Regions from separate parts of the Delftia sp. Lp-1 genome, predicted to be linked through region 3. Evidence: predicted binding sites of a transcription regulator. Region 3 holds the regulator's gene; each other region holds the start of a gene.
What was found. The regulator FNR, encoded in region 3, switches genes on or off when oxygen is low (the NO sensors DNR and NnrR bind a similar motif). The targets are predictions, from matches to a motif close to TTGATNNNNATCAA.
Positions count from the first base shown of each region.

Region 1: LGR64_RS09615 (COX15/CtaA family protein) is a predicted target of FNR. The motif match lies at 1,704-1,717, and genes of this name have one in related genera.
Region 2: LGR64_RS08740 (bacteriohemerythrin) is a predicted target of FNR. The motif match lies at 2,160-2,173, and genes of this name have one in related genera.

Region 1 covers NZ_JAJALJ010000001.1:2,156,350-2,160,597, forward strand. The annotation lists gene LGR64_RS09590 (hypothetical protein) at 1-28, opposite strand, end outside; gene LGR64_RS09595 (hypothetical protein) at 180-416, opposite strand; gene LGR64_RS09600 (hypothetical protein) at 413-595, opposite strand; gene LGR64_RS09605 (hypothetical protein) at 757-1,167, opposite strand; gene LGR64_RS09610 (hypothetical protein) at 1,220-1,498, shown strand; gene LGR64_RS09615 (COX15/CtaA family protein) at 1,989-3,188, shown strand; gene cyoE (heme o synthase) at 3,185-4,090, shown strand; gene LGR64_RS09625 (response regulator transcription factor) at 4,162-4,248, opposite strand, start outside.
Region 2 covers NZ_JAJALJ010000001.1:1,970,654-1,974,901, reverse strand. The annotation lists gene LGR64_RS08750 (Zn-dependent hydrolase) at 1-859, shown strand, start outside; gene LGR64_RS08745 (Bug family tripartite tricarboxylate transporter substrate binding protein) at 1,114-2,097, shown strand; gene LGR64_RS08740 (bacteriohemerythrin) at 2,208-2,762, shown strand; gene LGR64_RS08735 (universal stress protein) at 2,853-3,290, opposite strand; gene LGR64_RS08730 (2OG-Fe dioxygenase family protein) at 3,390-4,172, opposite strand.
Region 3 covers NZ_JAJALJ010000001.1:3,527,686-3,531,933, reverse strand. The annotation lists gene ccoG (cytochrome c oxidase accessory protein CcoG) at 1-971, shown strand, start outside; gene LGR64_RS15910 (FixH family protein) at 1,029-1,343, shown strand; gene LGR64_RS15905 (hypothetical protein) at 1,523-1,810, shown strand; gene fnr (fumarate/nitrate reduction transcriptional regulator Fnr) at 1,892-2,611, opposite strand; gene hemN (oxygen-independent coproporphyrinogen III oxidase) at 2,774-4,156, shown strand; gene LGR64_RS15890 (sulfite exporter TauE/SafE family protein) at 4,162-4,248, shown strand, end outside.

The sequences.
Region 1 (4,248 bases), 1.4 Mb from region 3:
CTTCCAGTGGTTCTTCGGGATCGGCCATGGCACCTCCACTGCGTTGAGTGTGGACACATGCTAGGCGTAAGTGAGCATGCAAACAATATGGGGACTTCGCCAGGATGTGAGGGTATACAGCAGCACCGGCTCGGTTGGCTTCACGCTTGAAGGCTCTTTCCGCTGCTGCCGTGTGACAGCTACTTGACCCACATCAACTGCACCGCCACGGCCAGGGCGATGGCCAGCAGCACCAGCAGCACGGCCACTGCCACGATGGTGACCGCCCTGCGGCGCTTTGTCTTGCGGGGGTTGCGCAAACGGGGCGGGGTGGGAGGGGGCTGTGTGGCATCCAGCGCCGCAATTCTTGCCAGCCAGTCTTCGGCGGTGGGCAAGGTGGGCGATGCGGGTGGTGAGACGGGCTTGCCACGGTTCATGGCTCCAGCTCCTGACGCATCTCTTCAAGCACCTGCACGGCGCCCTGGATCATGGCCAGCCTGTGCTGCAGCGCAGCCTTTTGGGCCTGCAGCCGGTCCAGCTGCTCGGCAACCAGCGCCTCGTCGACCCGCAGCTTCTTCAGCCGCTCCTGTATGGCCTCCATTTCCGGGGCGCTCATCTGCCAATCCTCCAGCATCGAAGGGCGCGGAGCGTGGCCCGGACCCTTCTCACAATTCACACGAATGCCGGCAATTATCTGTGCGCCTTAGTGATTGGCTATGAATGAATTGACATAGATTGTCATCGACCGGCGCAGAAGGCCGAAGGCTGTGCAGTTGTTCAAAGCAGCCAGGTCCTGTTGGGCCGGTTGCCGTCGATTTCCACAAGTCCTGCGTCCTGCAGTATGGGCAGGATGTAGGTGATCACCACGGCTGCGTTGTCGTTGGCCTGTTTGGCCGCAAAGCCCAGAAAGCCGGGCCGGTGCTGGCTGGAGGCCACGATGCAGGGCCGCTCGGCGCCGTGATGCTCCTGGGCCAGATGTCGCAGCACGGCGCCGAAGGCTTCCCGCCTTATGCGCACCGTGTTGCCCTTGTGCGTTCTGACTTCCAGGCCGCTGTCGCTGCGGCGGATGACAGTGAAGGACGCGGTGCGTCCCTTGTCGGGCGTCTTCAGGGGCTTGTCCTGGGCGATGCCGTCCCAGAAGGCATTGAAATCGTTGTTGGAGAGCACGCGCACGAAAAAGAGGTCCATTGCCTGGAGGTTTTCTTGGACGTGGAGTCTCCCTGGCTTCACCTGGCCGAAGATGAGCAAATCTGAGCAGTGCCGCTCAATGTGCGAGAAATTTGAGGAAGATCCGGCCTTGCCGCGTTCTGACCTCGGTCCCTTCGATAAAGCCCATCAGTCTGACCGGACCGTCCATGGAGTACAGCGCCGGCCCATCGATGCGGTAGATGGGCCTGGTCCCGCACCGGACGAATTCATCGCCTTCGACACGCCCGATTTCGTTTCCGTGCCCATCAAGCACAGTCCACGAGCCTCCTGCAATCATGGCCTCACCCGGCAGTTGCCGGTCCCCAAGTGAAACCACCAATCTAAGGAACGCGAGGTGTCTGAATCTGAGCGAATCTGAGCAGTCGTGTAAAGCTGGGCCGCCGACGCCTTGGGCAGGGTCCTGTGGAAATTCGTGTGCGCCAGGCCCAAGCCGCATCGCACCGGCCAAAAGAAGCTGGCTGCGATCTAGGGGCACTGCATGCGTGGGCGATTGAGCGGTTCGCAGCCAAGTAGAATTGTTTCATATCAAAGACATGCTGCTCTGAAAGTTGCAGCGACCGGGCCCGCTTGGCGGGCCTTGTGCATGAGGTGCGCCTCCCACTGCCTGTATCTGGGTGCATGTCCTGATTCTCTGTAGGCCCGGCCTGCGATCCAATCTCGCGCATGGGGCTGAGCCTTCTCGTCAAATTGCTCTCATTTATGAAGATCTGCTGTCGCCAACCGGATGCGCCTGCGGCATTGCCTTTCGGCTTGCCCGGGGGCCATGCCGTGTGGTGCACGCCGCACTGCGGAGGGCGGGCGTGAGCGAACAGGCGCTGTACGATCTGGCCCCCGTTCTGGAGCTGATGCTGCTGGGCCTGTTGCTGGCGCTGGGCCCCCTGGCCTGGGTGTGGCTGCGCAATCGCAGCGGTGGCTCGCTCAAGCGGCTGCAGGCGCTGTCGGTGCTCACGCTGTTCCTGACCTTCGATCTAGTGCTGTTCGGCGCCTTCACCCGCCTGACCGATTCCGGCCTGGGCTGCCCCGACTGGCCGGGCTGCTATGGCAGCGCCAGCCCCATGGGCGCCCGCGCGCAGATTGCCGAGGCGCAGGCCGCCATGCCCACCGGGCCGGTGACGCATGGCAAGGCATGGATAGAGATGGTCCACCGCTATCTGGCAACCACCGTGGGCGTGCTCATCATCGCCATGACCATCATGGCCTGGCGGCGCGCGCGGCGCCTGGGCAGGGCGGGTGGCGCAGGGGCCGAGCGTACAGGGGCGGGGGGCACAGGCGGTGCCCTGAGTCCATGGTGGCCCACGCTGGCGCTGTTCTGGGTCTGCCTGCAGGGCGCCTTTGGCGCCTGGACCGTGACCATGAAGCTTTTCCCGGCCATCGTGACCCTGCACCTGCTGGGCGGCACGGGGCTGCTGGCCTTGCTGTGCGTGCCCGCCGTGGGGTTGAGCCGTGCTGCGCGCCAGCAAGGGGCGACCGTAATTTCACCCGCGCTGCGCGCGGGGCTGTGGCTGGGCCTTGCGCTGCTGGTGCTGCAGGTGGCGCTGGGCGGCTGGGTCAGCACCAACTATGCGGTGCTGGCCTGCAGCAGTTTCCCGACCTGCCAGGGCAGCTGGTGGCCGGCCATGGATTTTTCGCAGGCGCTGCAGATCTGGCGTCCGCTGGGCCTGCTGCAGGACGGCAGCAACATCAGCTTTGCGGGCCTCACGGCCATCCACTATCTGCACCGCCTGGCGGCCTATGTGGTGGTGGCTGCGCTGGCCGGGCTGTGGTGGCGTTTGGGTGAAGTGCCCGCACTGGCGTCGCAGCGCCGCGTGCTGGGTGCGTTTTTGGTGCTGCAAGTGCTGACAGGCCTGTCGAACGTGGTGCTCGATTGGCCGCTGGTGGCCGCGGTGCTGCATACGGGCGGCGCAGCTGCGCTGGTGACCGTGATTGTTTGGTGCCTGGCGGCCAGCCGCCCGGGCGCACTGCGGGACGGTCTGCCGGTTGCCCGTGGAGAGATTGCATGAGTAAACAAGCTTCCCTGAGTGTCGAGCCCTCGCGCTGGACACAGTTCTATGCCCTGACCAAGCCGCGTGTGGTGCAGCTGATCGTGTTCTGCGCACTGATCGGCATGGTGCTGGCCGTGCCGGGCTGGCCCAACGCCGACCAGTGGCTGCACATGGCGCTGGCCTGCCTGGGCATCTGGCTGGTGGCGGGCGCGGCTGCCGCCTTCAACTGCCTGGTGGAGCGCCATATCGATGCGCGCATGAAGCGCACCTCCTGGCGGCCCACGGCGCGGGGCGAGCTGAGCAGCCAGCAGGCGCTGGCCTTCTCGGCCATCCTGTGCACGCTGGGCGCGCTGGTGCTGCTGCTGTGCACCAACCCGTTGACCATGTGGCTGACGCTGGCCACCTTCGTGGGCTATGCCGTGATCTACACGGTGATCCTCAAGCCCGCCACGCCGCAGAACATCGTGATCGGCGGCGCCTCCGGTGCCATGCCGCCCGTGCTGGGCTGGGCCGCGATGACGGGCCAGGTCGGGCCCGAGGCGCTGATCCTGTTCCTCATCATCTTCCTGTGGACGCCGCCCCATTTCTGGGCGCTGGCGCTGTACCGCGTGGAAGACTACCGCCAGTCCGGCCTGCCCATGCTGCCCGTGACGCATGGCAGCGAGTACACGCGGCTGCAGATCCTGCTGTACACGGTGATTCTGTTTGCGGCCTGCATGCTGCCCTTCATGTACGGCATGAGTTCCTGGCTTTATCTGGTGGTGGCCGTGGTGCTGAGCGTGGGCTTCTGTGCCTATGCCTTTGCACTGTGGCGCAATTACTCGGACCAGCTGTCGCGCAAGACCTTCCGCTTCTCGCTGATCCACCTGAGCGTGCTGTTCCTGGCGCTGCTGATCGATCACTACCTCTGGCTGGGCTGATGGCCTGAGGGCCATGGCCGCGCAATGAAAACCGGGCCCTTGAGGCCCGGTTTGTCTTGGTGCCTGCCGCCTTACTTGATCTGCCGCTTCTCCAGCTTGCGCGCCAGCGTGCGCCGGTGCATGCCCAGGCGACGGGCGGCTTCGGAGATGTTGAAATC
Region 2 (4,248 bases), 1.6 Mb from region 3:
CTCCTGCATAGGCAGCCGCGCGCTGTCGGGCAAGCTGGACGCCGCCATGCTGGCCGCCCGCAACCCGCAAGGCGAAACCCTGGCCGAAGGCATGCGCCGCATCGGCGCGCGGCCCGAGGCGCTGGACCGCCCGCTGCGCAGCGCCGGCGGCACAGCCGCCTTCGTGGAACTGCACATAGAGCAGGGCCCGGTGCTGGAGCAGCGCGGCCTGCCGATTGGCGTGGTGACGAACATCGTGGGCATACGCCGCGTGAGCTTCACCGTGCGCGGCCAGGCCGACCACGCAGGCACCACGCCCATGGACATCCGCCAGGACGCGCTGGTGGGCGCGGCGCGCATCATCGATGCGGCCAACCGCAAGGCCGCCGCGCTCAATGGCCAACCCCACTATGTGGTGGCCACCGTGGGCCGGCTATCGCTCACGCCCAATGCCTCCAACGCCGTGCCCGGCCTGGTCGAGATGATGATGGAAGTGCGCAGCGACCACGCCGGCGTGCTGGAGAGCTTCCCCGAGGAACTGCTGGCCGAAGTCCTGCCCGGCCTGGCCGCCTTGCGCGTGCGTGCCGAGATGGCCGACGTGAGCCGCTCCCAGCCCACGGACTGCGCTGGCCTGGTCATGCAGGGCGTGGAGCAGGCCTGCGCAAACCTGGGCTACGCCCACATGCGCATGCCCAGCGGCGCCGGCCATGACGCCGTCTACATGGCGCCCACCGGACCCATGGGCATGATCTTCATCCCCTGCCTCCACGGCCGCAGCCACGCGCCCGAGGAGTGGATAGAACCCGCCCAGCTGCTGGACGGCACCAGGGTGCTGTACGAGACGGTGCGCGTGCTGGACAGGCAGTTGGCGCAGGGCTGAGCGCCTGGCCTGCGGCCAGGGACCAAGGCGGCATAAAATAGCCCGCTTCCCTCTGGAGCAGGCACAAGCTGCTCCTTGGTGGAAGCCCCTGTGGCACAGATTGCGGAAATCCGCCCAAATAGCGGGTTTCCCAATGCAAGATGGCGGAACCACCCTCCCCGATCATCGACAACCCACCGCGTGGGCGGCCCGGCACTGCCGGTCCGCTGCGAGAGGGTTGCACCGCCCCATCAGACCCTGGAGTTTCTTCTTTCATGTTCCGCCAACTGATCACCTGCACCGCCGTGGCCGCCGCCATGGGCCTGAGCTTTTCCGCAGCCGCCCAAGGTGCGGCTGCCGACTATCCGAACAAGCCCGTGCGCATGATCGTGCCCTTCCCGCCCGGCGGCGGCACCGACATCCTCGCGCGCGTGGTGTCCAACAAGCTCACCGAAGTCAGCAAGTGGACCGTGGTGCCCGACAACCGCGCGGGCGCAGGCGGCACCATCGGCATCACCGAGGCCGCCAAGGCAGCGCCCACGGGCTACGACATGGTCATGGGCCAGAAGGACAACGTGGTCCTGGGCCCCTACCTCTACAAGAACCTGCCCTGGAACCCCGTCAAGGACCTGGTACCCGTGGCCCACGTGGCCTACACGCCCATCGTGATCGCCACCAGCGTGAACTCGCCCTACAAGACCCTGGCCGACATCGTGGCCGCTGCCAAGCAGCACCCGGGCAAGGTGACCTACGGCTCGCCGGGCAATGGCACCAGCATCCACATCTCGGGCGTGCTGCTGGAGAAGGCCGCAGGCATCCAGCTGGTGCACGTGCCCTACAAGGGCTCCAATCCGGCCCTGATGGATGCGCTGGCCGGCAACGTGGACCTGCTGGTGTCCTCCGTGCCCTCGGCCATCGGCCAGATCAAGGCCGGCAAGCTGCGCGCCATCGCCGTGACCTCGGCCAAGCGCTCGTCCTCGCTGCCCGACACGCCCACGCTGGCCGAAGCGGGCCTCAAGGGCTTTGACGTGAGCACCTGGTACGGCCTGTTCATGCCCAAGGGCACGCCCACGGCCATCGTGACCAAGGTCAACGCCGAAGTGAACAAGCTGCTGGCCATGCCCGAAGTGCGCGACGCCATCCAGACCCAGGGCGCCGAGCCCCAGTCCATGAGCGTGGCCGACTTCGACAAGATGTTCCAGGCCGACTTCAAGCAGTCCAAGCAGATCGTCGAGTCCTCGGGCGCCAAGATCGAGTGACATGCCTGCGGTGCCAGGGCTGCATGCCCGGCACCGCCTGCAATGGCCAACGCCGCATTTCATTGATGCAGATCAGGCTGATCTGCATCAAGGAGCTATGTGACAGTCCCGTGAATACTTCTCTGGAAATCACCGAATTCCTGGAGAACGTCATGGCATTGCTGGTCTGGGTCCCCGAGCTGGACACCGGGATTGCAGAAATCGACCGGCAGCATCGCCGCATCGTCGATTACATCAACAAGCTCTACGAGCTGCGCTCGTCGCCCGACCGCGAGGCCCTGGGCGATGTCATCGGCGAGATGATCGACTACACCGTCTCGCACTTCGTGTTCGAGGAAAGCCTGATCGAGAGCGCCGGCTACATGTTCGCCGGCCCGCACAAGAAGGTGCACGAGCTGTTCACGCGCCGCGTGATCGAGATGCAGACCCGCTTCGATGCGGGCGAGGACGTGGCCGCCGAGCTGCACGGCATGCTCTCGCGCTGGCTGTTCAACCACATCCGCAACGAAGACACCGGCTACGTGGACTCGGCCAAGGCGTATCTGCGCATGGCGCGCGAGTCCAGTCCTGCCGCCGAGAAGGAAAGGCTCAAGAACGAAGTGCTGCAGGAGCTGGAACTGCAGCGCAAGAAAAAGGGCTGGCTGGCACGGCTGCTCAATCGCTGATCGCCCTCTCCCCCTGCAGCGCACCAACAAAAACGGCTCCCGAGGGAGCCGTTGACGTTTCACCCGGCGAAGGGCCGAGCGGCCCGGTGATTACTCGCGCACCACCAGCACCGGCACGCGCACGGCGCCCAGCACGCGCTGGGTCACGCTGCCCAGCATCAGCTTTTCCAGGCCACGGCGGCCTTGCGAGCCCATGATGATCAGGTCGGCGCCCGTGCTCTCGAGCACGCGCACGATGCCTTCGTGCACCGCATGGCCTTCGCCGACCACGGTGGTGGCGGTGATGCCGGCCTCGTCGGTGATCTTCTTGACGGCGTCCAGCGTGGTGTTGGCCTCGGCCGTGGCCGCGCTCAGGTACTGCGACTGGCCGTAGGCGAAGTCGGCGCCCACGCCCGTGAACGGATAGGGGTCCACCACGTAGACCGCCGTCAGCGTGCTGCCAAAGGCCTTGGCCAGCTCCACGCCCTTGTGAACCGCCAGCATCGAGCTGTTGGAGCCGTCCACGGGAACCAGGATGTGCTTGAACATGCGTTTTCTCCTTTGTGCTTGGCCGCCGTCAACAATCGGGGGCGGCCGGGTCGATGAACCAAAGTGTGCGCCCATCATGCGCCAGCGTCTTGAGCTGCATCAATCCTTGCGGCGACGCGTCAGCTCCGAGCCCTGGAAACCCTGGCGGCGATAGGTCAGCACCAGGGTATCGCGCACGCCGCCCGGCTGCTCTGGCTGGATGGGCGTGGTCTCATGGATCATGCGGGCATCGTCCAGCAGCATCACCGACCAGGGCTCGGTCAGCGTGAAGCGCTGGCCGCTGGGGCCCGTGGCCTCGAAGATGCGTGTCTCGCCGCCCTTCACGCCCTCGCGCCCGACCAGGATCACGGCCACCAGGTCCACGCCGTCGCGGTGCGCGCCTTCGGGCGTGGGCCGGCCAATGCCGTCCGTGGTGTCGATGCGGAACTGGTGGGACTCGATGAACCAGCGCTCGTGCTGCACATCATCACCCTGGGCGCAGAACACCTGGTCGGACAGGCCCGCCAGCGCCAGCAGCAGCCGGCTCCAGGTGGCGCTTTGCGCCGTGGCGTCGCGCATGGGATCGAACATGCGCAGCATGCCGCCATGCAGGGCGTTGTATTCCACCGGCTGCCAGTGCGCGCGGTGCTCCACCTGCTGCAGCCCGTCCTCCCCGGCGATGAAGCAGGAATGGCGGCGGCGCCGGTAGCGCCCGCCGTCCTTCAGAAAGGCATCTGGCGGCAGCTGGGCCCAGTCGGCATCGAGCGCATGCAGCTCGGTCAATGACACGCCTGCCCAGGCCGCGAATTCATCGGGGCGCAGCACCGCATAGCCTGCGTCGCGCAGCGACTGCGCTGCATTCTGGGGGGCGATATAGGGAGGGGGAAACGTGATGTGCGCCATAACCCGACAAGCTTACTCCTCGCCCGCACCCGTCCGGGCGAGGCGGGCTGCAAATTTGCGCAATGCTGTGGCGACA
Region 3 (4,248 bases):
AGAAGGCCTGGAAGAAGTCGCTCAAGCAGTTGCTGTGGATCGCCATTGCGCTGTGGACCGGCTTCACCTTCGTGGGCTACTTCGTGCCCATCCGCGAGCTGGGCGGCGAGCTGCTGGCGCTGCAGGGCAGCTGGCAGATGTTCTGGGTGCTGTTCTACGGCTTTGCCACCTATGGCAACGCGGGCTACATGCGCGAGCAGGTCTGCAAGTACATGTGCCCCTATGCGCGCTTTCAGAGCGCCATGTTCGACCGGGACACCATGATCGTCAGCTACGACACGGGCCGGGGCGAGCCGCGTGCGCCGCGCACCAAGAAGGTGGACTACAAGGCCCAGGGCCTGGGCGACTGCATCGACTGCAAGATGTGCGTGCAGGTCTGCCCCGTGGGCATCGACATCCGCAACGGTTTGCAATACGAATGCATTGGCTGCGGCCTGTGCATAGACGCCTGCAATTCCATCATGGACAAGATGGAGTACCCGCGCGGCCTGATCCGCCTGACCACGCAGAACGCCATGGCCGGCCTGTGGCGGCGTGCCCAGGTGCTGCGCCGCATCTTCCGTCCGCGCGTGCTGATCTACTCGGCCGTGCTGATCGGCTTGAGCGTGGCCATGATCGTGAGCCTGGCGCTGCGCCAGTCGGTCAAGGTGGACGTGATCCGCGACCGCGCCTCGCTGTCGCGCATCGTGGCGGGCGGCAAGCTGGAGAATGTCTACCGCCTGCAGATCATGAATGCCACCGAGCAGGCCCAGCGCTACCGCATCAGCACCCATGGCCTGGACGGGCTGGAGCTGGCGTCCGAGCAGGAAGTCGAGGTCGGCCCGGCCGAGACGCGCGGCATTGCGGCGCGCCTGCAGATTCCCTACGGTTCGGCCGAGCCGGGCTCGCACACCGTATTCTTCGATATCGATGCCGTGCATTCGGGCGCGGGACGCGCGTCCGAAAAGGCCGTCTTCCTGGTGCCCCGGTGATGTTCCTGGCAGGCGCGGCACGGTCCGCGCCTGCCGCCTGAAAGAAAGAGGTTTCCCATGTCTTCCAGTCCCGCAGTGTCCGCGCCCGCGCAGGCTCCATCGCACCCCGACGCCGGCAAGCCCTGGTGGAAGTTCGGCCATGTCTGGCTGGTGGTGGCCGGCCCGGCGGCCGTGGTGGTCGCTGCCGTGATCACGGCCATCATCGCCATCAATGGCGCCGATCCCGTGATCGACCCCGACTACTACCGCAACGGCATCACGATCAACGAGCGTGCCGATGGCGTGCGCGAAGTGCCCAAGAGCATGGCGCCCGCCGTCACCGGCCGCAACCATGCGGCCACGCCCGCGCACGATCACCCCACGGACCGCTGATCGCCGTGCACCCCTGCAAGAGGCCGCAGTCGCGGCCTTTTTGCATGGCGGATCGCATCTCCGGCATGCGCGACGGGTGAGGGTTTCCTACAGGCGTGCAGGGCGCTGCGGGGCTTGGCGCCATGCGTTGGCGCGGCGCACAATGAAGGCGACCCCTCGACAGCACAAGGAGATCGCTGATGTTGGCCCAACGCTGGATGTGGATTGCCTGGCCTGCCTTTCTGGCAGCCGCCGTGATGGAGATGCTGGTTTTTGCCTTTGTGGATCCGCTGGAGCTGCATTGGCTCGGCGACCTGGGCTGGTCGCGCCAGGGCATCTACACGCTGGCCTTCTTCGCCTTCTGGGGCGTGACCATGCTCTCCAGCCTGATGACCACCATGCTGGGCCGCTCGGCCCGCGATCTCAATGACGGCGTGGTCTCCGAGCCCGACCCGGACCTGGCCATGCAGGGGCTGGGGCGGGACTGAGCGAGAGCCCGCCGCAATGAACAAGGCCCGCTGTCGCGGGCCTTGTTCATTGGCGGATGAATGCTTGCCGCCCTTGCAGCCTCACTGGCACTGCTGGCTGTTGACGATGCGCTTGAGCGCCTCCGTGTCCAGGATGCGCAGATGGCGCTGGCGCACCTCGATGATGTTGTCGTCCGCGAACTTGGAGAAGGTGCGGCTCACCGTCTCCAGCTTCAGGCCCAGGTAGCTGCCGATTTCCTCGCGCGTCATGCGCAGCACCAGTTCGGACTTGGAAAAGCCCCGCGCATGCAGGCGCTGCACCAGGTTGAGCACGAAGGCGGCCAGGCGCTCTTCGGCGCGCATGCTGCCCAGCAGCAGCATCACGCCGTGCTCGCGCACGATCTCGCGGCTCATGACCTTGTGCACATGGTTTTGCAGGGCCGTGACCTCGCGCGACAGGTCTTCCAGCTTGTCGAAGGGCATGACGCAGACTTCGGCGTCTTCCAGCGCGACGGCATCGCAGGTGTGGTGGTCGTTGACGATGCCGTCCAGGCCGATGATCTCGCCGGCCATCTGAAAGCCTGTGACCTGGTCGCGTCCGTCCTCGGTGGCCACGCAGGTCTTGAAGAAGCCGGTGCGGATGGCGTACAGCGAGGTGAATGTCTCGCCGTTGCGAAACAGCAGGCCTCCGCGCTTGACCTTGCGGCGCGTGGCCACGATGTCGTCGATGCGCTGCATCTGCTCGGCATCCAGGCCCATGGGCATGCACAGTTCGCGCAGGTTGCAGTTGGAGCAGGAGGCTTTGATGGTCTGAAGGTTCATGGAGTGATAAACATCAGCGGCACACAGCGTGCCGGCGGTGACCTCGTGGATTGCGATGAGTTGGATCAAATTGTCGCAGCAGTCCCTCAAACAACTCTTGATATGAGTCAAGGACATGACCGATGTGCTGCGGCACAGTCGAGGTATTAGAGGAAAAAACCCATGACCGCTGTCACCCCAGAGCTGCTGCGTCGCTTTGACGTACCGGGGCCCCGATACACCTCGTTCCCTACCGCCGACCGCTTTGTCGAGGCCTTTGGTGCAGAGGACTATATCCTGGCGCTGCAACAACGCAAATCGAGTACCGCAGCGCGTGCCATGCCTTTGTCGCTGTATGTGCACGTGCCCTTTTGCGAGTCGCTTTGCTACTACTGCGCCTGCAACAAGATCGTGACGCGCCACCACGATCGCGCCGCCGTCTACCTGGACTACCTGGCGCGCGAGATGGCCTTGCATACGGCCCATTGCGGCAAGGGCCAGACCGTCAGCCAACTGCACCTGGGCGGCGGCACGCCCACCTTCTTCTCCGACGACGAGCTGCGCACGCTGATGGGCCTGTTGCGCGAGCATTTCAAGCTGGAGCCGGGTGGCGAGTACTCCATCGAGGTCGATCCGCGCACCGTCAGCGTTGAGCGCCTGGCCGTGCTCAAGGAGCTGGGCTTCAACCGCCTGAGCTTCGGCGTGCAGGACTTCGACGAGCAGGTGCAGATCGCCGTGCACCGCGTGCAGCCGGCCGAGCAGGTGTTCGAGCTGGTGGCGGCCGCGCGGCAGCTGGGCTTTGCCTCCATCAACGTGGACCTGATCTACGGCCTGCCCAAGCAGACGCCCGAATCCTTCGAGCGCACGCTGGCCCAGGTCAACGCGCTGCGGCCCGACCGCATCGCGCTCTATGCCTATGCCCACCTGCCCGAGCGCTTCAAGCCGCAGCGGCGCATTGCGGCCGAGGATCTGCCCCAGGGGGCCGACAAGCTGGCCATGCTGTCGCGTTCCATCGCCGCGTTCATGGACGGTGGCTATGTCTACGTGGGCATGGACCACTTCGCCCTGCCCGAGGACTCGCTGGCCGTGGCCAAGCGCCAGGGCCGGCTGCACCGCAACTTCCAGGGCTACAGCACCCAGCCCGACTGCGACCTGATCGCGCTGGGCGTGTCGGCCATCGGCAAGGTGGGCGCCAGCTACAGCCAGAACGCCAAGACGCTGGAGGAGTACTACGACGCCATCGACGCCAGCCACCTGCCCGTGGTGCGGGGCCTGGCGCTGTCGCGCGACGACCTGGTGCGCCGCGCCGTCATCATGGCCATCATGTGCCAGGGCGCCGTGCTGTTCGAGCCCATGGAGCAGGCCTGGCTGCTGGGCTTTCGCGAGTACTTCGCGCCCGAGATGGCGGCCCTGGAGGACCTGCAGGCCAAGGGTCTGGTGCAGATCAGCGACGAGGGCTTCCAGGTCACGCCCATGGGCTGGTACTTCGTGCGCGGCGTGGCCATGCTGTTTGACCGATATCTGCAGGCGGACAAGAACCGGGCGCGGTTTTCGAGGATCATCTAGGCCCCATGCTGTTGTCGCTGCTCTGGACCGCTTTGATCATGGGGCTCGTCGGCGGGCCCCATTGCCTTGCCATGTGCGCTGCGCCCTGCGGC